DNA from 2 places in the Streptomyces sp. NBC_00353 genome. Region 2 is predicted to be linked to the other one. Evidence: riboswitches for the same ligand, from Rfam matches in the RefSeq annotation. Region 2 holds a riboswitch; the other holds the start of a gene.
The links. Region 2 has a riboswitch for glycine ahead of gcvP (aminomethyl-transferring glycine dehydrogenase). Riboswitches for the same ligand answer to the same signal wherever they lie in the genome.
Positions count from the first base shown of each region.

Region 1: it holds a riboswitch for glycine, as region 2 does, so the genes downstream of both, gcvT (glycine cleavage system aminomethyltransferase GcvT) here and gcvP (aminomethyl-transferring glycine dehydrogenase) in region 2, are expected to answer to the same signal.

Region 1 covers NZ_CP107985.1:3,774,622-3,789,465, reverse strand. Annotated here, with positions in the region: gene OHA88_RS17125 (type I polyketide synthase) at 1-5,034, opposite strand, end outside; gene OHA88_RS17120 (FAD-dependent monooxygenase) at 5,169-6,893, opposite strand; gene OHA88_RS17115 (L-serine ammonia-lyase) at 7,409-8,791, opposite strand; gene glyA (serine hydroxymethyltransferase) at 8,948-10,207, opposite strand; gene gcvH (glycine cleavage system protein GcvH) at 10,228-10,605, opposite strand; gene gcvT (glycine cleavage system aminomethyltransferase GcvT) at 10,675-11,790, opposite strand; glycine riboswitch at 11,932-12,029, opposite strand; gene OHA88_RS17095 (AAA family ATPase) at 12,188-12,868, shown strand; gene OHA88_RS17090 (enhanced serine sensitivity protein SseB) at 12,949-13,719, shown strand; gene OHA88_RS17085 (enhanced serine sensitivity protein SseB C-terminal domain-containing protein) at 13,905-14,687, shown strand.
Region 2 covers NZ_CP107985.1:8,161,429-8,176,272, reverse strand. Annotated here, with positions in the region: gene OHA88_RS36835 (glutamate-cysteine ligase family protein) at 1-1,255, opposite strand, end outside; gene OHA88_RS36830 (hypothetical protein) at 1,738-2,331, shown strand; gene OHA88_RS36825 (DUF5999 family protein) at 2,652-2,858, shown strand; gene gcvP (aminomethyl-transferring glycine dehydrogenase) at 2,944-5,829, opposite strand; glycine riboswitch at 6,024-6,121, opposite strand; gene OHA88_RS36815 (PRC-barrel domain-containing protein) at 6,223-6,603, shown strand; gene OHA88_RS36810 (DNA polymerase IV) at 6,528-7,982, opposite strand; gene OHA88_RS36805 (MerR family transcriptional regulator) at 8,040-8,657, opposite strand; gene OHA88_RS36800 (bifunctional nuclease family protein) at 8,826-9,299, opposite strand; gene ftsR (transcriptional regulator FtsR) at 9,353-10,096, opposite strand; gene OHA88_RS36790 (FHA domain-containing protein) at 10,114-10,887, opposite strand; gene OHA88_RS36785 (DUF881 domain-containing protein) at 11,078-11,866, opposite strand; gene OHA88_RS36780 (small basic family protein) at 11,872-12,204, opposite strand; gene OHA88_RS36775 (DUF881 domain-containing protein) at 12,201-13,121, opposite strand; gene OHA88_RS36770 (mannose-1-phosphate guanyltransferase) at 13,220-14,844, opposite strand, start outside.

The sequences.
Region 1 (14,844 bases), 4.4 Mb from region 2:
CTGCGCCTCGTACTGCGTCCAGTCCTGGCCTTCGGCCCCGTCCGTCCCGGCGCTGTCGCCCACCTCGGCGAGTTCCTGTGTCAACGGGATCCGGCGCGGGCCGCCGTCCATCGCGATCTGCCGGAACACCGCGTAGTGCGAGGCGCCGAACCGCTCGGCGTACTCCCAGGCCCGCAGGGCTTCGGTGGCCGAGATCTCGGCGTGCCCGAACGCGGCGAGCTCGGCCGAGATGAACTCGGACGAGGCCGACATGCCCAGGCCCCGCCAGGATGTCCAGCCGAAGCTGACCGTGTCGTCGTGGCCGGCGGCTCGCCGATGCCTGGCCAGCGAGTCCAGGAAGGCGTTCGCCGATCCGTAGGAGGCCTGACCGGGGAACTGGAAGAGGTAGCCGCAGGAGGAGAACAGGACCATGAAGTCGACGCTGCCGGCGGGGAAGAGCTCGTTGAGCACCAGTGCGCCGTCCACCTTGGGCTGCAGGACCTTGCGGAGCGAGTCCTCCTCCAGGTCGACGACCATCTGGCCGTCGACGACACCGGCCGCGTGCACCACGCCCCGGATCGGCGGCAGTCCGAGCTCGGCCGAGCTGAGCACCTTCCGCGCCTGCTCCGCGTCGGAGATGTCCAGGGACACCACGGCGACGGTGACGCCGAGGCCCTCCAGGGCACGCACGGCCTCGATCTGGCCACGGACCTCCGGATCCTGCTGGGCGTCCCATTCCGAACGCTCCGGGAAGCGGCGGCGTCCGGCCAGGACCAGTCGGCGGGCGCCCCGGCCGGCCAGCCAGCGCGACACCTCAAGACCCAGCGCGCCGAGACCGCCCGTCACCAGATAGGTCCCCTCGGGCCGGCACTCGACCGGGCTCCGCTCCGGCTTGTCGCCCACGGCCACGAGTACCGAGGCTGTCGGCAGGCCGTCGCGGATCGCGATCACGTCGGCTTCGGGACGGGTGCGCAGCACCTCCAGAAGCGGGCCGAAGGCCTCCGGCTCGGCCGGATCCAGGTCGACGATCCCACCCCACAGGTCGGGGTGCTCGGCCGCGACGATCCGGCCGATGCCCCAGGCGGGCGACTGGGCCAGGGCGTTGTGGTCCGCGCTCTCACGCACTCCGGTGGTGACGGACCAGATCCGGGGCCTTCCCGCCGCGACGGCGACGATCTGCTGCACCGAACGCCCGAGTTCCCAGGCCGAGTCGTGGGCAGCCCGGCCCAGGACGTCGTCGGCCGCCGGCGCCGCCGGGGTCACCAGGACCGCGGTGGTGTCGGTGAGCCGGGCCCCGACAGCCTCAAGCCCGTCCGGACCGGGTACGGAGAGGAACTCCAGCCCCGCCCGGGCGCAGTCCTGTGCAAGTGCCTCGTCCGACGCCGGGTGCCCGCCGACAGCCACCACGGTGTCCAGCGGACGGGCAGCGGGCAGTTCGAGCGGACGCCAGACGATCTCGTGGACGAGTTGGCGGGGCGCGGCAGTGGCGCCCGGGTCGCCGGTCAGGACGGTGAGGCGGATCCCGGTGACGTTGGCGATCACGTTGCCGTCCATGTCGGCGACGACCACGTCGAGTGTGTCTGCCCCGGCCTCGCCCTCGCCCGCCCGGACTTGGACGTTCGCCCGCTGCGGCGGCTCACCGATCAGCGCGAGCCGCGCGATGTGCGAGGGCATCCGCAGCACCGGTTCGCCGAGGAACAGCACCGAGGTGACCGTCATCGCACCGTCGAGCAGCGAGGCCCAGGTGGCCGTCCCCGGCTCGCCGGTGTCGATCACGGCGAACAGCTCGTCGGGGCCGCCGCGCCGCAGTTCCTGGATCTCCCAGGGGAAGCCCATACCGGCCACACCGATCTGGGCCACTCGCTCCAGGACGTAGTCCGTGCTCACCAGTTCGCTGCAACGGGCCCGCGCCTCGTCGAGGTCGAAGCGATCCTCCACTACACCGCCGGCCGGATCGACCGAGGCGGTGGTGTGGGTGAGCCACGACTCCTCGGTCTCCCGGGTGCCCTCCTCGTTGATACGGGAGGACAGCCGCAGAGTCGAGTCCTGATAGGAGATCTGGATGTCGCGCGGTACGGAGACGGCGACGGGCACCTTCAGGGCCACGTCGACCAGCGCGGGTCGTCGGCCGCCGGGCGCGGACAACCCGGTCTGCGCCAGGGCCTCCAGGAACGTGTTCATCAGCACCGCAGCCGGGATGATCTCCACGTTGTGGACCGGGTGGTGGCCCGGGTACGGGCGGCTCTCCTCGTCCAGGTGCGTCTGCCACAGCCATAGTGGGGTGCTGCCGGCGATCCTGGTCGCGCCGCCGAGCAGGGTGTTGACCTTCGGGTCGTGCTGCAGCACCCGTCGGCCGCTTCCGGGGCGGGTGTCCTTCCAGTACGTCTGGTGCTGCCATGCCACGGAGGGCAGCTCCGCGAGAGTCGTGCCCGTGAACAGGGCTCCGAGGTCGGCGGCCACACCGGCGCAGTGCAGAGCGGCCAGATTGCCCAGCAGGGTGGCCCGGTCCGGCGTGTTGCGGCGGAGCGTCCCGACCGCCACGGCATCGTCGATGCCGAGCTCGCCGAGGGTCTCGTTGACCGAGTGGGACACGATCGGGTGGCTCGACACCTCCAGGAAGTGCCGGTGCCCGTCCTCGACCGCCGCGGTCACGGCCTGGGAGAACCGCACCGGGTTGCGCAGATTCCCCGGCCAGTACGAGGCGCCCAGTCCGACGTCCGCCCGAGGGTCGTCCAGCGACGTGGAGTAGAACGTGACCTCGGGCCTGCCACCGGTCAGGTCATGCATCACGGAGGGCAGTTCGGCCGCGAACGGGTCCATCTCCGAGGAGTGGAAGGCGATGTCGGCCTGGACCCTGCGGACGACCAGTTCCCCCTGCGCCTCCCACGTCCGCACGGTCTCCTCGACGGCGGCGGCGCTTCCGGCGATCACCGTGGAGATCGGCGAGGCGGAGATGGCGGCCGTGACGCCGGATCGGCCGGCGAGGCGCTCCGTCGCCTCCTCGAAGGAGAGGTTCACCAGGGCCATCGCACCCTTGCCGGCTGCCGGACGCATCATCAGGGCCCGGCGGCAGACCAGCCGAGCACCGTCGAGCAGGGACATGCCGCCGGCCGTCACGGCCGCCGCGAGCTCACCGATCGAGTGGCCGATGACCGCTGCGGGTTCCACCCCGAGGGAGCGCCACATCGCGGCGAGGCCGACCTGGACGGCGTACGTCACCGGCTGGAGGACCTCGGGGCCCTCCAGGGTGTCGCCCTCCAGGATCGCGCGGGCGGTGAAGCCCAGCTCCTCCTCGTAGACGGGACCGAGTTCGTCGATGACCTTCGCGAAGGCGGGCTCCGCGTCCAGCAGATCACGGCCCATGCCGATCCACTGCGCCCCTTGCCCGGCAAAGACCCACACGGCGTCCTTCGGATGCCCCTCCACGATGCCGGTGGTCACACCCGCGATCTCCTCGCCGGCGGCGAGGGAGCGCAGGGAGGCGACGAGTCCGGCGCGGTCCGCGGCCACTACCGCGCCACGGTGGCTCAAGTGCGAGCGCCGCGCGGCCAGGGTGTGGCCGACGGTGTCCAGTGACACCTCGTCGCCGGCTTCGTCGAGCCAGTCGGCGAGGCGGGACGCGTTGGCCCGCAGCCCGGCCCTGGATGCCCCCGACACGGGGAACAGCCACGGCGCCCGATGGCCGCTGCCCGCCTTCGCGCCCGCCCCCGCCGATCCTGCGGCGGTCCGGGCGGGCTCCTCCAGGATGACGTGGCCGATGGTGCCGCCGAAGCCGTAGCCGGAGACTCCGGCGCGCCGCGGCCGGGCCGACGCCGGCCAGCCGGTGGGCTCGGTGACGACCTTCAGACCGTTGGTGTCCCACGGGATGGCCGGGTTCGGGTCGGTGCAGTTCAGGCTTGGCGGGATCTCACCGTGCTGAAGCGCCAGGACGGCCTTGATGACGCCGGCGACGCCCGCGCCCGCTTCCAGATGCCCGATGTTGGTCTTGACGGAGCCGATCAGCAGGGGCTGTCCCGCTGGCCGGTCGGTGCTGAGGACCTCGGACAGGGCCCCGGCCTCGATGGGGTCGCCCACGTTGGTCCCGGTGCCGTGCGCCTCGACGTACCCGATCGAGCTCGGGGCGATCCCGGCGGTCCGGTAGGTGTGCCGCAGCAGGTCGGCCTGTGCCTCCCGGCTGGGCTGCATGATCCCGTTGGTGCGGCCGTCCTGCATGATGCCGGTTCCTCGGACGACGGCCAGCACCCGGTCGCCGTCGGCCACCGCGTCCGAGAGCCGCTTGAGCACGAGGGCGCCGGCGCCCTCACCCCGGCCGTAGCCGTCCGCGGTGGAGTCGAAGGACTTCGAACGCCCGTCGGGGGAACAGGCACCCGCGGCATCCATGATCATCGTGACGGCCGGGTGCACCATCGCGTTGACCCCGCCGGCAATGGCCAGCGAGGTCTCACCCGTGGCAAGCGCCTGGCAGGCGAGGTGCAGAGCCACCAGCGAGGCGGAGCACGCGGTGTCCACCGCCATGCTGGGTCCGCGCAGGTCCAGGTGGTACGAGATCCGGTTGGCCGCGGCGCAGTGGACCGCGCCGATGCCGGTCCACGCCTCGATCCGGGGCAGGTCCTCCATCAGCCGTCGGCCGTAGTCCTCGGTGCCGATGCCCACGTAGACACCGGTGTCACCGCCGGCGAGCAGGTGCGGTGGAACACCGGCGTGCTCAAGGGCCTCCCACGCCACCTCGAGCATGAGGCGGTGCTGCGGGTCCATCTGCTCGGCCTCGCGAGGCAGGATTCCGAAGAAGCCCGCGTCGAATCCCGCCACGTCGTCCAGGAACGCGCCCACCCGGGTCGTGTTCCGCAGTGCCGCGGCGTTCTCTGCGCTCGCCTCGACGTACTCGGCCCAGCGCTCCTCGGGGATCTCCGCGACGCCGTCCCGGCCCTCGATGAGCATGTTCCAGAATTCCTCGGGCGAGTGGGCGCCACCGGCGAATCGGCATCCCATGCCGATGATCGCGATCGGTTCGGTACCGCTGCCCTCGTCGGCAGGCAGTGCGTTGGTCTCGGACATACGCTCGTCTCCCTTACGCTGAAATGCGGTCAAATCGGATTCCATGGGGCGTCCGTCCGGACCCTCAGGGCATGGGGCGGGCCCGCGTCGACGAATCAGGTGGGAAGGGATGGGGGAAGGGGCCGGACGACGGCCTATGCGGTCGCGCCGGTCCCTGCCGGGGGAGCGGACGCGATCAGATCGATCCGTCCGGTGATCAGAGCCAGATGGATCCGGGTCGGCCACGAGTCGGCAGCCGCCGTCCCGTGCGGGTCCGGCGCCCACCCTCCGGGGGCCGTGACCGCGACCGCGGCACCGGCCTCGGTCCTGATCCGGGCGGCATGCCCGAGGAGCCTGTGCCACCCGGGGGGCTGCCCGGCGCCCGTGGTCAGGAGCACGCCCTCCACCCCGCGGGCCACCAGAGCCCGCACGGCCGCCATCAGGTCGTCGCCGGCCGGCGACCACTCGTCGGCCGGCGGGCACTCCAGCTCGGCGAAGAGCGGGGGACGGCCTACCGCTTCGAGGTCGGCCGCCTGCGGGTCAGGCGGTACGAGCCGCCCGAGGACGACCGGAGGCCGATGCCCGGGCTGCCCCTGCGGTCCCGCCTCCGGGCGCGCCTCTCGGACGAGGACCAGGGCTGCTCCCCGCGCCTCGGCGGCGCGGACGGCGGCCGCCGGGTCGCCGCAGGCCCCGGGCACCACCTCGACCAGGCGGTTGCGGAGCCGGACGGAACCCATCAGAAGGGGCGCCGCGACCGCGCTCAGCTGCGGGACGGCCCCGGCCGCTGCCACGAGCTCCGCCCCGACAGCGCCTCCCGACGTCCGGTAGGCGGCCTCGGCCTCGTCGACCCGGTCGGGGAAGCGGCGGCGCATCCCCTCGTAGGACAGTGCGGAGGTCCGGGTCATGAAGTGCAGGCCGAACTGGGCGGGCGCCATGTGCAGACGCCGCCCGAACGTCTCCCACCAGCGCATGCTCGGCTCCGCCAGCTCCTGGGTGCGGGCGACCGGGCCGCGGCGTTCCCGCTCGTACTCGGCAAAGGCCGATCCCGGATCGGTGTTCCGCCGGAGGGCCGCCGCAAGGGCGATCGCATCCTCCATCGCCATCTTGGTGCCGGAGCCGACCGTGAAGTGCGCGGTGTGGGCGGCGTCGCCCAGCAGGACCGCATTCCCGTCGGACCAGCGCTCGTTGTGCACGGTCCGGAAGGTGGCCCACCGGCTCCGGTTGCCGATGAGCTCGTGTCCGCCGAGATGTTCGGCGAAGAGCTCACCGAGATGGCCCAGGGCCTCCTCGTCGCTGCCGCCCGAGTTCCGCGAGAAGTCCCCGGTGCGGTCCATCCCGGATGCCTTCCACGTGCCGGGATCGCACTCGATGACCACCGTCGCCATACCGTCCGCATAGGGGTACGCGTGGGCGGCGAAGTGCCCGTTCCCCGTTTCGACGAACGAGAAGGTCGCCGCGTCGAACGGGGCGTGCGTCCCCAGCCACATGTACGGGGAAGCGCCGTGCCGGACGGTCGTGCCGAAACGCCCCGGACGCGCGTCCCGGTGGGAGGAGTTCGCCCCGTCCGCGTAGACCACGACGTCGGCCTCGTCGATGCTGCCGGGCGCCGCCGGGTGGCCGAAGTGGAGTGTGGCACCGGCCTCGGCGGCCTGCTCCTGCAGGATCAGCAGCAGCTCCCGGCGGGAAATGCTGGAGAAGTCGAAGCCCCCATACCGCAGCGTGGCCCGCGGATGCCGCAATTCCATGTCCGACACGGCCACGCTCGCAGCGACGATGCGCGCATGGGTCTCCTGGTCGTTCTTCCACAGCTCGGACATGGTGCGGGCCGAGAAGACCACGCCGAAGCCGAATGCCTCGTCGGGCGCGTTCTGCTCGTACACGTCGACCGATGCAGCAGGCCTCGCTCTACGGATCAATCGCGCCAGGAACAGCCCTGCGGGCCCGCCCCCGACGACGGCGACTTTTCCCCAACCCCCGGTCAACGCGCCCCCTCGTTCACTTGCTCGATTTAATCCGAGCCAGATCATGCGCGTTGCTTGTGGAGCCTCCGTTGAGCATATGTTGAGCGGCCTTCGACCAGGGTTTCCGAGGAGCGCGATTCCCGCCCGGTCAAGGGGCTTCGAGGCAAGTCGCGCGTGCACGGCGACGAGTCGCCACGGACAGGACCGCTCCGACGCACGCGCATGGCAGGCCCACCGTCGCTCACGCCTCCGCCGCCGAGGCCATCGCCACCCGGACCGGCGGGGTCTTCGGTCCGGCGTGGAGCCGAGGGGTCCCGCCGCGGTGCGCGAGCCCCACCCGCCTCCCAGGGACTTCGCAGGGGCTTTTCACTGCGCAGGCAGGGAAGGGCCCGACAGCTCCGAAAGATGCGACGGAGCAGGTCGGGCCGCTTTCCTCAGCACTCGATGATGTTGACCGCCAGCCCGCCGCGCGCGGTCTCCTTGTACTTCACGCTCATGTCCGCGCCGGTCTCCTTCATGGTCTTGATGACCTTGTCGAGGGAGACCTTGTGCGTGCCGTCGCCGCGCAGCGCCATCTTCGCCGCGGTGACGGCCTTGACCGCCGCCATGCCGTTGCGCTCGATGCACGGGATCTGGACGAGGCCGCCGACCGGGTCGCAGGTCAGGCCGAGGTTGTGTTCCATGCCGATCTCGGCGGCGTTCTCGACCTGCTCGGCGGAGCCGCCGAGGACCTCGGCGAGGGCGCCCGCGGCCATCGAGCAGGCGGAGCCGACCTCGCCCTGGCAGCCGACCTCGGCACCGGAGATCGAGGCGTTCTCCTTGAACAGCATGCCGATGGCACCCGCCGCGAGGAGGAAGCGGACGACGCTGTCCTCCTTCTCGGCCTCGGTGGCGCCGCCGGCCGCGAAATTCATGTAGTAGTGCAGCACGGCCGGGATGATGCCCGCGGCGCCGTTGGTCGGCGCGGTGACGACGCGGCCGCCCGCGGCGTTCTCCTCGTTGACCGCCATCGCGTAGAGGGTGATCCACTCCATCGCGTGGGCCTGCGGGTCGCCCTCGGCGCGCAGCTGGCGTGCGGTGTTCGCGGCGCGGCGGCGGACCTTGAGGCCGCCGGGCAGGATCCCCTCACGGGACATGCCGCGCGACACGCACGCCTGCATGACGCGCCAGATGTCGAGCAGACCGGAGCGGATCTCGTCCTCGGTGCGCCAGGCGCGCTCGTTCTCCAGCATCAGCGAGGAGATCGACAGTCCGGTGTCCCTCGCGATCCGCAGCAGTTCGTCGCCGGTGCGGAAGGGGTGCTTGAGGACGGTGTCGTCGAGAACGATCCGGTCCTCGCCCACCGCGTCCTCGTCCACGACGAAGCCGCCGCCGACGGAGTAGTACGTCTTCTCCAGCAGGGGGGCGCCCTCGTGGTCGTACGCGAAGATCGTCATGCCGTTGGCGTGGTACGGCAGTGCCTTGCGGCGGTGCAGGACCAGCTGCTCGTCGGCGTCGAAGTCGATCTCGTGCATGCCGAGGAGGTTGAGCCGTCCGGAGGCGCGGATCTCGGCCACCCGGTCGTCGGCGGACTCGACGTCGACGGTACGGGGCGACTCGCCCTCCAGGCCGAGCAGGACGGCCTTGGGCGTGCCGTGGCCGTGTCCGGTGGCGCCGAGCGAGCCGAACAGCTCGGCGCGTATCGAGGCGGTGTGCGCGAGCAGGCCCTCGTTCTTCAGCCGGCGCGCGAACATACGGGCCGCGCGCATCGGGCCGACCGTATGGGAGCTGGACGGGCCGATGCCGATCGAGAACAGGTCGAAGACCGAGATGGCCACGGGTGACTCCTAAGGGGTTGGTAGACGTCGTTGTCTGCCGGGTGGTGCGGTACGGACCGGTCGGTCCGAAGAGCAGCGGGACAAGGGATGGGGCACCTCGCTCACTGTCCAGTGTGCGCGGTGCCCCGCCTCAAACGTACAGAACCGATTCCCGGACTACTTCAGGCCGGGGTACAGCGGGAACTTCTCGGCCAGCGCGGTGACGCGCGCCTTGAGGTCGTCCGCGTCGTACGAGGGCTTCAGGGCCGACGCGATGATCTCGGCGACCTCGGTGAAGTCCTCGGCCTGGAAGCCGCGGGTGGCCAGGGCCGGCGTACCGATCCGCAGACCGGAGGTGACCATCGGCGGCCGCGGGTCGTTCGGGATGGCGTTGCGGTTGACCGTGATGCCGAGCTCGTGGAGCCGGTCCTCGGCCTGCTGGCCGTCCAGCTCGGAGTTGCGCAGGTCGACGAGGACCAGGTGGACGTCGGTACCGCCGGAGAGGACGGAGACGCCGACCTCGGTGACGTCCGGCTGTACCAGACGGTCGGCGAGGATGCGGGCGCCGTCCAGGGTGCGCTGCTGGCGCTCCTTGAACTCCTCGGTCGCCGCAACCTTGAACGAGACCGCCTTGGCCGCGATCACGTGCTCCAGCGGACCACCCTGCTGGCCGGGGAAGACGGCAGAGTTGATCTTCTTGGCGAGCTCCTGCGTCGACAGGATGACGCCACCGCGCGGACCGCCGAGGGTCTTGTGCGTGGTGGTCGTGACGACATGGGCGTGCGGCACCGGGTTGGGGTGCAGACCCGCGGCCACCAGGCCCGCGAAGTGCGCCATGTCGACCATCAGGTACGCGCCGACCTCGTCCGCGATGCGGCGGAAGGCGGCGAAGTCCAGCTGGCGGGGGTACGCGGACCAGCCGGCGACGATCAGCTTCGGCTTGGACTCCTTGGCCAGACGCTCGACCTCGGCCATGTCCACGACACCGGTGTCGTCCACGTGGTACGGGACCACGTTGTAGAGCTTGCCGGAGAAGTTGATCTTCATGCCGTGGGTCAGGTGACCGCCGTGGGCCAGGTTCAGACCCATGATCGTGTCGCCCGGCTTCAGCAGTGCGAACATCGCGGCGGCGTTGGCCTGCGCACCGGAGTGCGGCTGGACGTTCGCGGCCTCGGCGCCGAACAGCGCCTTGATCCGGTCGATCGCGATCTGCTCGACCACGTCGACGTGCTCGCAGCCGCCGTAGTAGCGGCGGCCCGGGTAGCCCTCGGCGTACTTGTTGGTGAGGACGGAGCCCTGGGCCTCCATGACCGCGACCGGAGCGAAGTTCTCCGAGGCGATCATTTCGAGAGTGGACTGCTGACGGTGGAGCTCGGCGTCGACGGCGGCGGCGACGTCCGGGTCCAGCTCGTGGAGGGAGGAGTTGAGAAGCGACATCAGGTGGTCCCTTGGGGTCTTTAGTTGCCGGAGAACTCGGAGTACTCGTCTGCGGAGAGCAGGTCCTTCGGCTCTTCCGTGATGCGTACCTTGAACAGCCAGCCGCCCTCGAAGGGAGCGGAGTTCACCAGCGCCGGGTCGTCCACGACGTCCTGGTTCGCGGCGGTGACCTCGCCGGTCACCGGCGAGTACAGGTCGCTGACGGACTTGGTCGACTCCAGCTCACCGCAGGTCTCGCCCTCGGTCACCGTGTCACCGACCTCGGGGAGCTGGGCGTAGACGACGTCGCCGAGCGCGTTGGCCGCGAACTCGGTGATACCGATCGTGGCCACACCGTCCTCGACGGCCGACAGCCACTCGTGCTCCTTGCTGTAACGCAGCTGCTGGGGGTTGCTCATGACCTGAATTCTCCTGTACGCGGGGGAGTGCTGATGAACGATGGTCTTACGGGGTGAGACGCGACTGCGTCACTTCTGCCGCTTGTAGAACGGCAGGGTCACGACCTCGTACGGCTCGTGGCTGCCGCGGATGTCCACTCCGACGCCCGTGGTCCCGGGCGCGGCGTGCGTGGTGTCCACGTACGCGATGGCGATCGGCTTGCCGAGGGTCGGGGACGGGGCGCCGGAGGTGACCTGGCCGATGACCTGCCCCTCGGCGACGACGGGGAAACCGGCGCGCGGCACCCGGCGGCCCTCGGCGATCAGGCCGACCAGCTTGCGCGGCGGGGCGGTCTCGGCGCGCTCGGCGGCGGCCTCCAGCGCCTTGCGGCCGACGAAGTCGCCCTCCTTCTCGAACTTCACGACCCGGCCCAGACCGGCGTCGAACGGTGTCAGCTCGGTGGTCAGCTCGTGCCCGTACAGCGGCATGCCGGCCTCCAGGCGCAGCGTGTCACGGCAGGACAGACCGCACGGGATGAGGCCGTGCGGGGCGCCCGCCGCGGTGAGGGCCTGCCAGAGCTGCTCGGCGTGCTCGGGGGCGACGAACAGCTCGAAGCCGTCCTCGCCGGTGTAGCCGGTACGGGCGATCAGCGCGGGCACACCGGCGACGGTGCCGGGCAGGCCCGCGTAGTACTTCAGACCGTCCAGGTCGGCGTCGGTGACCGAGGCCAGGATGGCGGGGGACTCGGGGCCCTGGACGGCGATCAGCGCGTACGCGTCGCGGTCGTCGCGCACCTCGGCGTCGAACCCGTCGGCGCGGGCGGCCAGCGCGTCCAGCACGATCTGGGCGTTCCCGGCGTTGGCGACGACCATGTACTCGGTGTCACCGAGGCGGTAGACGATCAGGTCGTCCAGGATCCCGCCGTCCTCGGCGCAGATCATCGTGTAGCGGGCGCGGCCGACGGCGACGGTGCCGATGTTGCCGACCAGCGCGAAGTTCAGGAATGCCGCTGCCTGCGGGCCGGTGACGGTGATCTCGCCCATGTGCGACAGGTCGAAGAGGCCGGCCTTCGTACGCACCGCGTTGTGCTCGTCGCGCTCACTCGCGTACCGCAGCGGCATGTCCCAGCCCGCGAAGTCGGTCATGGTCGCGCCCAGCGAGCGGTGCAGGGCATCGAGGGCGGTGAGACGGGGGGCGTTGCTCATAGGTGTGGCTCCCAGGGCATGACGGCGAGGACGATCCCTCCCCATCTGTCATCGGAACCTGAGAGGTTCGCCGAGAGACCCTGACGGGTTCGGCTTGCACCTTGGGTGGAGCCGCCGTGGCGACTCGCTTTTCAGATCTGCCTCATCCACGCGGTACGGGGCCTGAGAGATTCAAGGGAGGATCTTGCTCCTTCGGCGCCCGGCACAGTCAATGGCCGGAACTCTCCCGCGCGGATTCAAGCGGCCTTTATGCAGTTGGCCGGGTCATCATCGCACGCATTGCGGAAGAGTGGGGCGTCGGTACCCCGTGAGGGAAACGAACAGTGGGACGGTTGTCTCGCATTGCCTTTTCTTTACACTTCGTGGGCAGGCGTGGGCGACCGACAGGGGGAGGGCAATGACGTTGCAGCGGTACGCGACGACCGCGGGGGTCGCGCACGGCGCGATGCCCGCACAGCCGGGCACACCTGTCCGGGGAAGGCTCGGCACGCACGCACCCGTCGTGCGCGATCTGCGCGAGCGGGCCGGGCGCAGCCCGCGGGGCCTGCACTTCGCCGCGGGCGATGTGGTGGTGGTCTCCGGGCTGCCCGGCAGCGGCAAATCGACGCTCATCCGGCGAGCGGTGACCGTACGGGCCATCGACTCCCAGGACACCCGGGACCGCTGGGCGCAGCGAGTGCCCCGCTTACTCCCGTACGCCCTCTACCGCCCGCTGGTCCGGGTCGCCCACTACTGGGGGCTCTGGCGGGCGCTGCGCTCCGGTGACCCGGTCGTGGTCCACGACTGCGGCACCCAGGCGTGGGTACGGGGCTGGCTGGCCCGGGACGCGCGACGCCGCGGCCGTGTCCTTCACCTCGTGCTGCTGGACGTCACCCCGCAGGTGGCGAGGGACGGCCAGCGCGAGCGCGGACGCGGAGTCTCCGGTTACGCCTTCGCCCGGCACCGCCGGGCCGTCGGCAGACTGCTGCGGGACACCGAGGCCGGCATCCTGCCGCCCGGCTGCTGCTCGGCGGTGCTGCTGGACCGGGAGGCGGCCGGGATGCTGACCCGGATCACGTTCGCCGACCACAGCCCCTGAGGGCTCTGGCGCCCGTCAGCGCGGAGGGGCGCGCCGGAGTTACTGTTCTGCGGCAAGCCATGGGGCGAGAAGGGGAAGCAGTGGACATTCCGGCACCGGTCCAGACCCATCCGCAGGGCGGATGGCCGGCCAATGAGCTCGAAGAGGTGCTCGGGGCCTCGCTCGGCAGCCCGCAGGCGGGCGGCCGGCTCGTCGAAGTGCTCGGCCGCAGCCACCTCTGGGTGCCGCTCCCCAACGGCGGCGGTCCCGACGCCCCGTCGCTCGATCTGCCCACGGTGGAGATCGAGGGCGCGGCGTACGTCCCCGTCTTCAGCTCCGAACAGCAGTTCCTGAGCTGCGTCGGCACCCATATGTCCTTCACCGTGGCGCCTGCCCGCGAATTCGCCCGCGGACTGCCCCCGCAGCTCGGTATCGCGGTGAACCCGGGTGGCGCCGTCGGCATGCCGCTGCCGCCGCCCGCCGTCGCCGAGCTCTGCCGTGCCGGACGCACCTCTCTGGACGGGCCGGCCAGCGGCGGCCGTGTCCGGCTGTACGAGCCGGACTGGCAGGAGGAGCCCGTCGACTTCCTCGCCGCCGCGGCCGGTGAGTTCGAGGAGAGCGGTGTCGTGCGCACCGCCCGCCGCACGCTGGCCAGCATCGAGGGCGGCGACCCCGTGCTCTTCATAGGTGTCGAGTTCTCGACCTGGGACGGCGCCGGACGCAACGCCCCGATGGACGCCCTGGGCCGCGCGCTCGGCCGTGTCGAGGTCCCGTGGCCGGTCAACCTGGTCCTGCTGGACGTGGCGCAGGACCCGGTCGCCGACTGGATGCGGGCCAGGATCCGGCCGTTCTACCAGCGCCAGGGCCACTGAGCGGCGGGTACCCCCTTGCCGGAGCCCGGCGGCCGGGGCGCGACGCGTCGGCCTGTGACGTCAAGTCGGTGTCAGGGACGCCGCTTAAGCTGGTTTGATGGCTAGTGCCTCGGCCACCGTGCCGCACCCGTGTGCCCCGGGAGCGGCAGGCCGACACAGTGGATCGAAGAGGGGCGGGACCCAGGGTGAGTGCGTCAGGCACCGCGGCGGCCGGGCAGGTCGAGCACATGCTGCGCCAAGTGACGCCCGGGCGCTACGACGCGTACGAGGCGTTGCTGCGGGCCCTCGCCCAGGACCGGATCTGGATGCTGCTCTGGCACGGACAGGCCGGATCGCCGGACGCCCAGTACGGGAACATGGAGATCGACGGGCTGGGCTACGCCCCCTGTGTGACCTCGGCCCAGGAACTCGCGGCCAGTGGCTGGAACCGGGCCCATGAGGTGGTCACCGGCGTCGACATCGCTCGTGCCCTCTTCCCCGACCGCTGGGGCATCTGGCTCAACCCGCACGCCCCCGGCGGCGGCGTCGGCATTCCCTGGCTGGATCTGAGACGGATCGCCACCGGCCTCGACCGGATGCCCGCCGGGCCGCTCCGGCTCACCGAGCCGGCCGTCGAGATCCCGCAGTTCTACGCACTGCTCTCGCAGAACGCCCATCGCACCCCTGCGATCCGCTCGTTGCGCCGCGCCTGGGTGCAGCCCGCGCTCGGCGTCCCCTATCTCGCCATCGGTCTGGATCTCTACGACACGAGTCAGTCCTCCGTCGACGCGGTGCGCGCGATGATGCAGCAGTCGATCGGCGCGGTCCCGGACGGGCTTCCCGTCTCGACCGTCGCCATGTCCGACGAGTACGACCCGGTCGCGATGTGGCTGCGTGCCAACGCCCGCCCGTTCTACGACCGCGAGGCGCACGCCCAGGCCGGTCCGCCGCCCGCAGCCGGTTCCGCCTACGGGTACCCCTTCGGGTAGAAGAGCCGGAGGCGCCCGGGATTGTCCCGTGCCGCGCCCCGACGGCCAGGCGCGCCCGGTGAGTTGACCCGGGCTGTGCGCCGATCCTGCCGAAATCGGTTGAGCTACCGGCAAATGCCGTCACCGAAGCCCAAGTCCGGGCATTTCCTGCCTACCG
Region 2 (14,844 bases):
GCAGCAGTTCGTCCCGTACGAGCTTGACGGCCGGCACCCGGGTCAGCCCGCCCGACCGGCCCGGCCGGGGCCAGATCAGCTCGGCGTCGATGCCCCGGCGGCAGGCGGTTTCGAAGTTCTCGGCCGCGGCGGCGAACGGCAGCCTGGTCCACACCGGGCGGGACTCCTCGGCGAGCGCCCGCACCAGGCCGTAGTACAGCGCGGCGTTGGCTATCACATCGGTCACGGTGGGCCCGGCGGGCAGGACGCGGTTCTCGACGCGGAGATGGGGTACGCCGTCGGCCAGCCCGTACACCGGCCGGTTCCAGCGGTAGACCGTACCGTTGTGCAGCACGAGTTCCTGGAGCGCCGGCACCCCGCCCTCGTCGAGGACCTGCAGCGGGTCCTCCTCGTCACAGATCGGCAGCAGCGGCGGGAAGTAGCGCAGATTCTCCTCGAAGAGCTCGTACGCGGAACTGATCCACCGCTCGCCGAACCAGGTCCGCGGGCGCACTCCCTGGTTCTGCAGTTCGGGCGGCCTGGTGTCGGTGGCCTGCTGGAAGAGCGGCGGGCGGGACTCCCGCCACAGCTCCCTGCCGAACAGGAAGGGCGAGTTGGCGCCCAGGGCGATCTGAACGGCGGCGACGGCCTGTGCCGCGTTCCACACGTCCGCGAACCGTGCCGGGGTCACCTGCAGATGCAGCTGGACCGAGGTACAGGCCGCTTCGGGCGTAATCGAGGTGGAGGTACAGACCAATCGTTCGACGCCTTCGATATCGAGCGCGAAATCCTCGCCGCGTGCCGCCACCATTTGATCGTTCAGCAGCGCGTAGCGGTCTCCGTCCGAGAGGTTCGCCGAGACCAGGTCCCGATGATCAAGGGTCGGCAGTATTCCGATCATCATGATGCCGGCGGCGACCTCTCCCGCCTTCCGGTGGGCATATCCGAGGCCGGTCCTGAGCTCCTCGGCCAGTTGATCGAATACGCGTCCGTCCAGGCGGTGCGGGACTATGTTCACTTCCAAATTGAACATCCCTAGTTCGGTCTGGAAATCACGGCTCGCGATCCGCTCCAGCACCTGCGCATTCATCATCCTCGGCAGGCCGTCAGCACCTGCCAGATTCAGCTCGATCTCCATACCCATGAGGTTGCGCGGGCGGTCGAACCTCCGCTCCGCCAGGAGCCTCTCCAGCCCCTCCAGGCACAGGTGGAGCTTCCTCCGGTACCTCTGCCGATCGGACAGGTCAAAGGCGCCCGCCACGACCTTCTCCCCCATCGAAGCGTCCCTCCTCGAGTGGGCAGCCCGCGGCCCAGGCCGCTCGCGTCACGGTCGATAATGCCCAGGGCAGGTGATCGATAACGCCCCCACGGACAGCGCGGACCCACTAATCTGAGTGCGGCCGCCGGAGGCACATTCCGACGGCATGAAGCACTGCGCAGTTCCCACCGTGCGGCGGTGGTGAAATCGTCGACGTGTTTCGGCCGACCGCGGCCGGGAAAAAACACCAGGCAGCAGCTGCGCCACACACACCGAATCAGCAGGTTCTCCGCATAATAAAGTCCGGATACCGCCTTGCCGGCAATGCCTGAGGCGGCTAGCGGAAACACCGTGTGAACACCTGTCGTATAAACTCCGCGGACGAGGCAGAGAGTTGACGCACCGGCCCAGTCACCGGCCTCCTCTGGCCCCGCACGCCGACAGCGCCGTCTGCCCCCGCCCACGCATCACCGTGTCTCCGAAGTGAGAGGCGACCCACTATGCCGCTGCACGTACCTCCGGCTCCCGCGCCCGCCCTGCGCAGCGTCCTCGCGGCACTCGGTTCACCCACCGCAGTCCGCGAGGCCCGCACCCCGGCTCTCCGGTCCGTCCAGGGACCGCTGAGCCCCGAACTCCCGCTCCCCGTCCATGTGCTGGACCGGATCGGCCCGAGCGGGCTCGCACCACGCACCAGCCTGGCCGCGTGGCGCTTCCTTATCCGCAGTTCGGAGCGCGCCGTCGCCGCGGCGGACACCATGCTCACCCCGGACGGCTGGACCTTCTCGCACTTCTTCGAGGGTCCGTACATCGCCTCGACCGAACTCGCCCTGCGCCAGGCTGAGACGCTGACACCGCGCTATCAGCCGCGCCTGCTCTCCATCCCCGAGCTCTACATGCTGACACTGTGGCTGCACGAGGACATCGAGGCCGACGCGTCCGGCGGGGCCCTCGCCCCTACCGACCTTCTGGTACCGCTGGCTCCCGCCCCACCGGGTATCGCGGCACACCGCCCGCACCGGGTCGCCGATCTGCTCCCCGTGATGACGCTGCGTATCACCCCTGGCCCCGGTCCCCTGCTCGGTTCACCGGCCTGACCACAGCCCGCCTCCGGCCCGCAGTACATTGCCCCGTCACCGTTTCCGGTGGCGGGGCACACTACTGCTCGGACGCACCCGGAGGCCATCCGGACTAGTCCGGTCAGGCCAGCCCGAACCACCCGAAGGGACAGTGCAGTTGTGTTGAACCGTCCGGCCGGGTGATGCGTCATGGGAGTAGGAGAAGTGCTGCCGCGAAATCCCTGCGGATTGACGCCCGTGGGGCAACACTGGGACCGGACCGATTGATACGGGGGGCGGCCATGAACACCTCATCAAGCCGCAGGACACTCACCACAACGCAGCGAAAGAACCCACCCATGTGCCAGCACCAGCCACCCTGCCCGACCGCCGACTCAGCCGACCGGGAGGCCGCCCGTCTGATGGCTCACCACCCGGAACAGGGTTGGAGCCTGCTGTGCAACGGCGTCCTGCTCTTCGAGGACACCGGTGAGCTGCTCCCGGACGGGCAGATCATCGCCCCGCACCGGCCGCTGGAAACCGGCCAGGTGATGAAGGCCGCCTGACCGCGGCCCGTACGAACGGGGGCCGGCCCGGAGAGGATCTCCGAACCGGCCCCGACGCATGTCCGCGTCACACCCGACGGGTGGGTCAGTTGTCGTACTCGTCCAGCGGCGGGCAGGAGCAGACGAGGTTACGGTCACCGAACGCACCGTCGATCCGGCGCACCGGCGGCCAGTACTTGTCGGCGGCCGAGACTCCGGCCGGGAAGACGGCCTCCTCGCGGCTGTAGCCGTGCTTCCACTCCCCGCCGAGCATGGCGGCCGTGTGCGGGGCGTTGGTGAGCGGGTTGTCGTCCGCGCTCCACTCGCCGGAGCCGACCTTCTCGACCTCGTGGCGAATGGCGATCATCGTGTCGCAGAACCGGTCGAGCTCGGCGAGGTCCTCGCTCTCGGTCGGCTCGATCATCAGCGTCCCGGCCACCGGGAACGACATGGTCGGCGCGTGGAAGCCGTAGTCGACCAGCCGCTTGGCGATGTCGTCGACGCTGACACCCGTCTCCTTGGAGATCGGCCGCAGATCCACGATGCACTCGTGCGCGACCAGTCCGGCCGGGCCGGTGTACAGGATCGGGTAGTGCGGTTCCAGACGCTTGGCGATGTAGTTGGCGGCGAGCACGGCGACCTGCGTCGCACGCTTCAGGCCCTCGCCGCCCATCAGACGTACGTACGCCCACGAGATCGGCAGAATGCCGGCCGAGCCCCACGGAGCGGCCGAGATCGGTCCGACACCGGTCTCGGGACCCGCGGCGGGCTGCAGCGGGTGGTTCGGCAGGTACGGCGCGAGGTGCGCGCGGACGCCGACCGGGCCGACACCCGGGCCGCCACCGCCGTGCGGGATGCAGAAGGTCTTGTGCAGGTTCAGGTGCGAGACGTCGCCGCCGAACCGGCCCGGCTTGGCGAGGCCGACGAGCGCGTTGAGGTTGGCGCCGTCCACGTACACCTGACCGCCCGCGTCGTGCACCTCGGCGCAGATGTCGGCGACGTGCTCCTCGAACACACCGTGCGTCGACGGGTACGTGATCATGAGCACGGCCAGCTCGTCGCGGTACTGCTGGATCTTGGCGCGGAGGTCCTCGATGTCGACCTCACCGTCGTCGGCAGTCTTCACCACGACGACCTTCATGCCCGCCATCACGGCGCTCGCGGCGTTGGTGCCGTGCGCGGAGGACGGGATGAGGCAGACGGTCCGCTGGTCGTCGCCGTTGGCCCGGTGGTATGCGCGCACGGCCAGCAGACCCGCGAACTCGCCCTGCGAGCCGGCGTTCGGCTGAAGGGAGACAGCGTCGTATCCGGTGACCTCGGCGAGCCGCTCCTCCAGCTCACGGATGAGCGTGAGGAAGCCCTCCGCCTGCTCGGCCGGCGCGAACGGGTGGAGCGCACCGAACTCGGGCCAGGTGATCGACTCCATCTCGGCGGTCGCGTTCAGCTTCATGGTGCAGGAGCCGAGCGGAATCATGCCGCGGTCCAGCGCGTAGTCGCGGTCGGCGAGCTTGCGCAGGTAGCGGAGCATCGCGGTCTCGGAGCGGTGCTGGTGGAAGACCGGGTGGGTGAGGAAGTCGGCGGTGCGCAGCAGGGACTCGGGCAGCGCGTCGACGGCCACGCCGTCCAGCGCCTCGATGTCGCCGTCGGTGCCGAAGGCGGCCCACACGGCGGCGATCTGCTTGCGGGTGGTGGTCTCGTCGCAGGCGAGGGAGACCAGGTCGGCGTCGACGAACCGCAGGTTGACGCCGCGCTCACGGGCGTCGGCGACGACCTCGGCGGCCCTGCCCGGGACGCGCACGGTGAGCGTGTCGAAGTAGGAGTCGGTCTCGACGTCGATGGAGGCAGCCCGCAGGCCCTCGGCCAGGATCGCGGCGTAGCGGTGCGTGCGCCGCGCGATCGTCCGCAGTCCGTCGGGGCCGTGGTAGACGGCGTACATCCCCGCCATGACGGCGAGCAGCACCTGAGCGGTACAGATGTTGCTGGTGGCCTTCTCCCGGCGGATGTGCTGCTCACGGGTCTGCAGGGCGAGGCGGTACGCCTTGTTGCCGTCCGCGTCGACGGAGACGCCGACGAGGCGGCCGGGCAGGCTGCGGGCGAACTTCTCGCGCACGGCCATGAAGCCCGCGTGCGGTCCGCCGAAGCCCATCGGCACACCGAAGCGCTGCGTGGTGCCGACGGCGATGTCCGCGCCGAGGTCGCCGGGCGAGGTGAGGAGGGTCAGGGCCAGCAGGTCGGCGGCGACGGTGACGACGGAGCCGAGCTCATGGGCCTGCTCGATGACGGGCTTGATGTCCCGGACGGCGCCGGAGGCCCCCGGGTACTGCAGCAGCACGCCGAAGACACCGCGCTCGGCGATGTCGGCGGGGATGCCCTCGCTGAGGTCGGCGACGACCACCTCGACACCGGTCGGCTCGGCGCGGGTCTCTATCACGGCGATGGTCTGCGGCAGGGTGTCCGCGTCGACCAGGAAGACGCCGTTCTTGACCTTGCCGACGCGCCGTGCGAGCGCCATGGCCTCGGCGGCCGCAGTGCCCTCGTCGAGCAGCGAGGCGCCGGAGGTGGGCAGCCCCGTCAGCTCGGCGACCATCGTCTGGAAGTTGAGGAGGGCCTCGAGCCGGCCCTGCGAGATCTCCGGCTGGTACGGCGTGTAGGCCGTGTACCAGGCGGGGTTCTCCATGACGTTGCGAAGGATCACCGGCGGGGTGAAGGTGCCGTAGTAGCCGAGCCCGATCATCGGGGCGAGGACCTGGTTGCGGTCGGCGAGGGAGCGCAGCTCGGCCAGGACCTCGGCCTCGGTGCGGGCGGTCGGCAGCTGCAGCGCCTCCGCGCTCTTGATCACATCAGGCACTGCGGCCGCGGTCAGATCGTCGAGCGAGCCGTAACCGACCTGGGCGAGCATCTTCGCCTGCGCCTCGGCATCGGGTCCGATGTGGCGCTGTTCGAAGGGGATGCCCTGCTCCAGCTGGGAGAGCGGAGTGCGACGGGGGGTCATGGTGGAGGCCTCCTGGTCTGTCACGACCTGCGAGGGGCACCGCGGCGCGGGTACCCGGACGGCCTCCCCCTCTGTCATCTCAACCTGAGAGCTTCACCGGTCCGCCCTGCGGCGTACCGACTTTCACCGTCGGTGAGGAAGGGCTCCGTCCCGGCGTCAGCCGCCACGAAACCCGCCCTGCTTTCCAGAGTGACCTCGTCCGTGCGGTACGGGGGCCTGAGAGATTCCGGGGAGGATTTGCTCCTTCGGCGCCTGCCGGATTTGCTCCGGAGGACTCTCCCGCACGGGGTCAGCAGCCATAGCCAGCCTACCAGCGGGCTTCGTCTCGGAAGTCTCGAGTGGCCGAAGCCCCGGATCTGCACTTTCGTAGTGCCTGTGGAGTAGCCGCGACCAATGGGAGGGACCGTGCAGACCGACATCGATCCGCGGAGCCTGATCGGCCGCAAGGCGTTCGACCGCAAGGGCACCAAGATAGGCACCGTCGACGAGGTGTATCTCGACGACGCGACCGGTGTCCCCGAGTGGGCCGCCGTACGTACCGGACTGTTCAGCAGGGACGCCTTCGTCCCGTTGGAGCCCAGCGAATTCGTCGACGATTCGCTCCGAATCCCCTTCGACCGCGCGCTGATCAAGGACGCACCCGACTTCGGCGTGGGCCGCCATCTCTCGCCGGAACAGGAGCTTCAGCTCTACCGGCACTACGGTCTGGACTCGCCGCCCGAGGAGCCGGGACCGGACCGCGACTTCGGCAGGCTGGCCGGCCAGGACGAGTAGTCCACGGGGTCGCGCACCAGTGGCAGCGGGTCCGCGGGCCGCAGATTCGGATCGTCGATACGGAACGTGCGCACCCGGCCGGGCGGCGACTCGGGTTCCTCGAACCGCACCGTCACCCGGCCCACCCCGCTGCCCTGCACCCACCCGTGGCCATAGGTGTCATGGCGTACGTCGTGCCCGGCGGGCCACCGCCGGGCCGCGAGCTGCTCGGGGGTCTCCTGCTCCGGTGCACCGGCCGCCGACTCGTCCCCGTGCTCGCCGGGGCCCAGGTCCTCGGCGGCCGGGTCGTCGGGCGCGGCCCGCTCACCGGCCGCCTGCGCGAAGAGATCTTCCTGGGTGTAGTCGGCGAGCCCCGTGACGCCCACTCCGAGGAGCCGTACGCCTCCGGTGGTGTCCACGGCCTCCAGGAGCCGCGCAGCCGCCTCTCTGACCACCGCGGGGTCGTCCGTGGGCCCCCGCAGTGTCTCGGACCGCGTGAGCGTCGAGAAGTCGTACCTGCGGACCTTCAGCACCACGGTCCGTCCCGACCGCTCCGCGGCCCGCAGCCGCTGGACACACCGGTCGGCCAGCCGGTCGACCTCCGTCCTGACCCGGACCCGGTCGTGCAGGTCCATGTCGAAGGTGTCCTCGACCGAGACCGACTTCGCGTCGCGCTCCGCGACGACGGGCCGGTTGTCGTACCCGAGGGCCATGCGGTGCAGTGAGACGCCGTGGGCCTTGCCGAGCAGCCGTACGAGCTCCGCCTCACCCGCCTCGGCCAGGTCGTCGACCGTGGTCATCCCGGCGCGTCGCAGGTGATCCCCGGTGGCCGGTCCGACGCCGGGCAGGATCCGCACGGACATGGGCGCGAGCAGCTCTCGCTCGGTGCCCGGCTCGATGAGCAGCAGCCCGTTCGGCTTGGCCTCCTCCGAGGCAATCTTGGCCAGCATCTTCGAGCCCGCGAGGCCCACCGAGCCGGTGAGGCCGGTGACGGCTCTGATGGCGTCACGCAACTGTTCACCGACGGCCCGCGCCGAGGCCGAGTCGTCGGCCACGCCGCCGGCCTCCAGATCGACAAAGGCCTCGTCCAGGCTGAGCGGCTCCACCAGGGGTGAGAGCCGCCCGAGCAGCTCCATCACCTGGTCGCTCACCGTCCGGTACAGCAGGAAGCGTGGCACCAGGTAGGCGGCGTTGGGTGCCAGGCGCCGGGCCTGGGCCGTCGGCATCGCCGAGTGCACCCCGAACCGCCGGGCCTCGTACGACGCGGTGGCGACGACCCCGCGCGGCCCCAGGCCGCCCACCACGACCGGCTTGCCGCGCAGGCTGGGCTTCGCCGCCTGCTCCGCAGAGGCGTAGAAGGCATCCATGTCGAGATGGAGGATGGTGGGCGCGGCTCTCACATCAGTCGATGCTGCCCTACGGCACTGACAATCGCCGCACCCCGGATCGGCACGCGGTCAGACAGCGCGGTTGCGCCGCCGGGCAAGCTCGTCGGTGGGGTTGTTGCCGACCAAGGTCTCACCCGTGTCCACCCGCTCGCCGTGCAGCTGCGACAGTGCGGCGTCGACGTCCCGCCACACCACGCCGACGGCGATACCGAAGACCCCCTGGCCCCCCTGGAGCAGATCCACGACCTCGTCGGGCGAGGAGCACTCGTAGACCGTCGCGCCGTCGCTCATGAGTGTCATCCGCTCCAGATCCTGGAACCCCCGGGCGCGCAGATGCTGGACCGTGGTGCGGATGTTCTGCAGCGCCACACCGGTGTCCAGGAAGCGCTTCACGATCTTCAGCAGGACGACGTCCCTGAAGCTGTAGAGGCGCTGTGTGCCCGATCCGTAGGCGGGGCGCACGCTCGGCTCGACGAGCCCCGTGCGAGCCCAGTAGTCGAGCTGCCGATAGGTGATCCCTGCCGCCGCGCACGCCGTCGGCCCGCGATATCCGATGTCCTCGGCCGAAGCCGCGCCGTCCCCTGCCATCGCCGCCGGTTGAACCGGTTGCCTGATGGGGTGGCCGGCTGTACTTCCGTGCTGCAGATACGGCCCACCCGCTGCCGTACCGTCGCCGCTGTTTCTCACGCCGACCTCCGTCCTTGACCTGCCATCTCGAAGGTAGGCAGTCACTCGGGGTGCGTCAACGATCGCCACACTCGGCACGCCGGGTGATAATCACCCTGAGGGTGGTTTCCCGTGTCCCATTCCCGGGAATGGCTTGCCGGATGTGCTGACGACACCTCCGCAGGACGGTCACTGGCTGTTGGTACCGAAGTCCTCCGGTGAGATCTGGTCGAGGAACTCCCGGAACTTCTCGACCTCGTCCTCCTGCTCGTCCGGGATGGCGATACCCGCGTCGTCGAGCACCCCGTCACTGCCGTAGATCGGCGTGCCGGTGCGCAGCGCGAGCGCTATGGCGTCGGACGGACGCGCGCTCACCTCGACCCCGCCGGCGAAGACCAGCTCCGCGTAGAAGACCCCTTCCCGGAGGTCCGTGATGCGGACCTCGGTGAGCTCCTGGCCGAGGGCCTCGAGCACATCCTTGAAGAGATCATGGGTCAGCGGCCTGGCCGGAGCCATGCCCTGCTGGGCGAAGGCGATCGCGGTCGCCTCACCAGGACCGATCCAAATGGGGAGGTACCGGTCGCCTCCCACTTCACGCAGGAGCACGATCGGTTGGTTGGAGGGCATTTCCACCCGGACACCCACAACGTCGAGCTCGTTCACACAGCAACCCTAGGACGTGCTCGGCAGGTTTGGGTAGTCGGGCTCCCCCGTGATCAGTGGAGCCGGATCCCCAGAGCGGTCTGCACGAAGGCCGAATGGAGCCGTACGGACAGTTCCGCGAGCTCCTTCGCCGTGGCCTCCGCATGCGCTCTGGTCTGCGGATTCCGGTGCCGGCGCAGGGGAGCGACCACCTGCTCGATCAGCCCGGCCTCACGCTCCGCAGCCCCTCGCATGGCCCGCAGATGACGCGGTTCGAGACCGAATCGACCCAGATCCGCCACAAGTTTGGCCACGGTCACCGTCTCGGCGTCGTAGCCGCCTTCCGCCGTCGGAGCGACAAGGCCGTAGGACTCCCACTCCTCCAGCTCGCTCTCGGTGACCTCGGCGGCGGCCAGCAGCTCCGCGCGCCCGATCCGCGCCGCGGTCGCCCGCCCGGACTCGGCGTCCCAGGAACCGTCGGTCAGGTCCCGCTGCCCGCCCGCGGACGGCAGGGAGGCCTGCTCACCGCGGGCGAGGGCGTCCAGGTGCTCCCGGATGACCTTCAGTGGGAGGTAGTGGTCCCGCTGCATCCGCAGCACCTGTGCCAGCCGCTCGACGTCGTCGGGCCGGAACTTCCGGTATCCGGAAGGCGTCCGCTGCGGCTCGACGAGCCCCTCGGCCTCCAGAAAGCGAATCTTGGAGATGGTGACTTCGGGAAATTCGTCCCGCAGTTGCAGGAGCACCGCGCCGATACTCATCGCACGGTCGTCGGCGGTGGCGGTGCCGTGACCGGCACCGCCCGTCGGTGTTCTCAGCATGGACCTTCCCTGACGGGTCAGATGCCCCGCTGGCTTGCGTAGAAGACCAGCCGGTACTTCCCGATCTGCACCTCGTCGCCGTTGGACAGCGCGACGGAGTCGATGCGCTCACGATTGACGTACGTGCCATTGAGACTGCCGACGTCCTCGACCGTGAAGCTGCCGTCGGGGCTCCGGCGGAACTCCACATGCCGGCGCGAGACCGTCACGTCGTCGAGGAAGATGTCGCTCTGCGGGTGGCGGCCGGCCGTGGTCAGCTCGCTGTCCAGCAGGAAGCGGCTGCCGGAGTTCGGACCGCGGCGCACCACCAGGAGCGCCGAGCCGAGCGGCAGGGCGTCGACGGCGGCCTGTGCCTCGGGAGAGAGGGACGGCACGGACGTCTGGCCCGTAGCCTCCGCCTCGTACGCCTCGAGACCGGAGATGGAAATGGTCGAGGTCGTCTCCGAGGGGCGCTCGGACGGAGCACCACCCCTCAGCGGCGCACCACAGTTGGAGCAGAAACGACTGGCCTCGGCGTTGCGATGACCGCACCTCGTACAGACCGGCATGGACGCAGACCCTCCACCCGTACTTGAGGTCGATGGATCCCCGAAACCTATGCGGCCCGCACCGGCAGGGTCAACAGACGACGCGCCGGAACCACCCGAAATGTCACCGCCCGCACCCGTCACCTCGTCGCGGAAGAGCGGGCGCTCCGTGCCCTGCTCCTCGGCCTGGCCATGGCGCGGTGCGCGATGGCGGGCAGCTTCATCGCGTGCGCTCTTGCCGAACAACTTCCCAAACAACTTCACGGGCGATTCCCCTTGACCGAAATAGACCCGCCCGTGGGGCAGGACGAACCCTGAATGAACACACCTGCCGACCCGGACATCTTCACAACGTCCGTAGCCACTCGACAGTTTCCACCACGCGTCACCATTACGATGCGGCGACCCCCCGCAACCTCGTGCCTGTGTCCTTCGACCCCCGTACCCGGCGGCCTCACTGGGAGGACGACCGAGCGTAGTCAGGCCGCTTCGCCGGTCGCAAGGCATCCACGACGATGTCGTCAGCCTGTGCCACATGCACGGTGGCCTGCTCCTTTTCCAGCGTCTGCACGACGCCGCCGGGGATGTTCAGCGCCGGCTCCAGGTCCTGCGGCTTGCCGATGACCTTGAAGACGTACGGCGCGGAGATGCGCCGGTCGTCGACCTTGATGTCACCGCCGTCACCGGAGAAGTACGTATTGGCGACCACCCTCACCCCGTTGACCTCGATCGCCTCGGCACCGGCCGCACGCAGCTCCTGGAGTGCGTCGAGCAGCATGTCCGGCTCCACCGCGCCGCCCGGGTCGTTGATCGTCAGCGTGATCCCGGGCCCGTGTGCCGCCACGGTGCCCGCGAGGATACCGAGTTGCCGCTCCTTTTCCACTGTCTGCTTACGCGCTTCCTCGGCCTGGTCCGAGCTGTTCTCGAGCTCCGTTCGCTGATCGTCCAGACGCTGCTTCTCGTCTTCAAGACGCTGCGTACGGTCGTCTAGTTCATCGAGAATGCGAACCAGGTCCTCCTGGCGCGCGCCGCGCAGTGCGCTGTTGTCGCTGTTCGACCGCACCTGGATCGCCAGCCCCAGGCCGAGGACGAACAGCAGCAGCGCCACGATGAGTTGAGCCCGGGTCACCCGGGGCGGCCACACCGCGGCGATCAGCCGCCGGCGCCCGGTGAGCTCCTCGGGGGCGCCCGCCGGCGGCTCGCCGGTGCGCTCGGTGTCACGGGGAAATTCTTCGTCGCTCATCGGCTTCAGGCCCGGAAGACGTGGCGACGGATCGCCGCGGCGTTGGAGAAGATCCGGATGCCGAGCACGACCACCACACCGGTGGAGAGCTGGGCCCCCACACCCAGCTTGTCGCCCAGGAACACGATCAGGGCGGCCACGACGACGTTCGAGAGGAACGACACCACGAAGACCTTGTCGACGAAGATGCCGTCGAGCATGGCCCGCAGACCGCCGAAGACCGCGTCCAGCGCAGCCACGACAGCGATCGGAAGATAGGGCTCGACCACCGCCGGCACCTCGGGCCGGACCAACAGTCCGACCACGACTCCCACGACGAGGCCCAGTACGGCGATCACGATGTGCCCTTCCCTGTGTCTGCCGCACCACTGCCGGTGTCTGCGGCCTTCGGCTCTGCTGTTCGTACGATCAGGCTCGGAGCGGCCGGGAGGCGCACCTGCTCCTGGACGGAGATGCTGGTCCTGATGGAGAACGTGTCCTTCAGCGCCTGCAGATACTGGCCGTCGGCACTGTCCTGGAACGCGGTACTGAGCCGCTTCCCGTCCCCCACCGCAAGCACCGTGTACGGCGGCACGAGCGGTCTGTTGTCGACCAGTATGGCGTCGCCCGCGGCACGGATGGCCGACAGGGCTGTCAGCCGCTGGCCGTTGATGGCGATCGCTTCCGCCCCGGACTGCCACAGGCCGTTGACGACCCGCTGCAGGTCCCGGTCGCGCACCCGCCCCGTATCGGCGAATCCGCTGGTCTCGCGCGGTCCGCCACCGCCCTGATCGGTGTCCTTCGCGTCGTCGACGACGAGCTTCACACCGGGCCCCTGCACCGCGGTCGCCCCGGAGAGCAGCGCCACCAGCTCGCCCTGGTCCCCTCCATGCTTTTCCAACGCTTTACGTTGACGCTCGCTCACGTCGCCACGCAACTTGTCCACCTGGGACTCGAGACTGTCGGCCGCCGATGTCTCCGCATCGATACGGTCGATGAGCTCCTCGCGCTCCTTGGCAAGGACGGGCGCCGAGACGCGTGCCTCCGCGGCGCCGAGCGTGACCACCAGAGCAGCCAGCACAAGACCCGCCGCAAGGGCCAGCTTCGCCTTCAGCGTGCGGGGCATGCCCGCGCTCCCGTCGGCCTTGCGGCGCGCGGTGGCCTCGGCGTAACCGTCGTCCAGGCTGTGGTCCATCACATTGGTCAGCAGCGACATGGACGCGTCGGGGCGCGCGGAGGGTGAGGCCGTACTCCGATCGGGGGGCTGCTGCGACATGCCGCACATCGTCGCACGCCGCAGCAGCTACCGCCGAATGGCCCCACCGATGCGCCGGGAGGCGCGGCACAACACCTCCCGGCGCACTCAGGAAAACGTCAGTGACCTGCGCTGTCCACGACCGTCGACCATTCGTCGAGCAGCGCCTGCGCCGATGCGTCGTCGGGGCCCTCCGCCCACAAATGGGTGACGGCCTCGGCCGGGTCCGGAAGCACCATCACCCAACGACCGTCCGCCTCCACGACCCGCACACCGTCGGTGGTGTCGACGTCCCGGTCGCCGGCGGCCTCCACCACACGACGCATGACCAGCCCCTTGACGGCCCACGGCGTGGCCAGATCGCGGCGCAGGACATGCGCACGGGGGATGCGGGCGTCGATCTGGCTGAGCGTGAGCTGCGTCCTCGCGACGAGCCCGATGAGCCGTACGAAGGCGGCCGAGCCGTCGAAGACGCTGCTGAATTCGGGAACGATGAAGCCGCCGCGCCCGTCTCCACCGAAGATGGTGCCTTCCTGCCGCCCCACGCGCGTCAGATCGTCGGGCGACGTCGTCGTCCACTCCACCTGTGTGCCGTGGTACGCCGCCACCTGTTCGGCGACTCGCGTCGTCGTCACCGGCAGGGCCACGCGTCCGCTGCGCCGCTCGGCGGCCACCAGGTCGAGCAGCACCAGCAGTGCCCGGTCGTCCTCCACGATCCGGCCGCGCTCGTCGACCAGGGAGAGCCGCTCGCCGACCGGGTCGAAACGCACGCCGAACGCCGCCCGCGCCGAGGAGACGATCTCCCCGAGCCGCACCAGCCCGGACCTCCGGGTGTCGGCGGACTCGGTGGGCCGTGATTCGTCGAGACCGGGGTTGATCGTCAGCGCGTCCACGCCGAGCCGCCCGAGCAGACTGGGCAGGACGAGCCCGGCACTGCCGTTGGATGCGTCCACGACAACCTTGAGCCCTGCGGCGGCGATCCCGGTGGTGTCCACATTGCGCAGCAGCGATCCGGTGTAGGAGTCGAAGACGCTGGACGGGAAGTGCAGATCGCCGATCTCGCCCGGGAAGGCCCGCCGGTACTCCTGACGTGCGTAGACCCGGTCCAGCTTGCGCTGGCGCGCCTGGGACAGGTCTGCTCCCCGCTCGTCGAAGAACATGATGTCCACCGAGTCGGGCACTCCGGGCGAGGTACGGATCATGATCCCACCGGCGCTGCCCCGGGCGGTCTGCTGACGCGCGACCGGCAGCGGCACGTTCTCCAGGTCCCGTACGTCGATGGCACTGGCCTGCAACGCCGAGATGACCGCTCGCTTCAGCGCGCGGGCGCCACGGGAGTGGTCGCGGGCGGTGGTGACGGTCGAACCCTTCTTGAGGGTGGTGGCGTACGCACCGGCCAGCCGCACAGCGAGTTCCGGTGTGATCTCCACGTTCAGGATTCCCGAGACACCGCGGGCGCCGAAGAGATGAGCCTGCCCGCGCGACTCCCAGATCACCGATGTATTGACAAAGGCGCCGGCCTCGATGGTCTTGAAGGGGTAGACCCGGACATTGCCCTGAATGATCGATTCCTCACCGACCAGGCACTCGTCCCCGATGACCGCACCGTCCTCGATGCGGGCCGCCCGCATGATGTCGGTGTTCTTGCCGACCACACATCCGCGCAGATTGCAGTGCTGACCGATGTAGACGTTGTCGTGAATCACTGCCCGGTGCAGGAACGCACCCGTCTTGACGACGACGT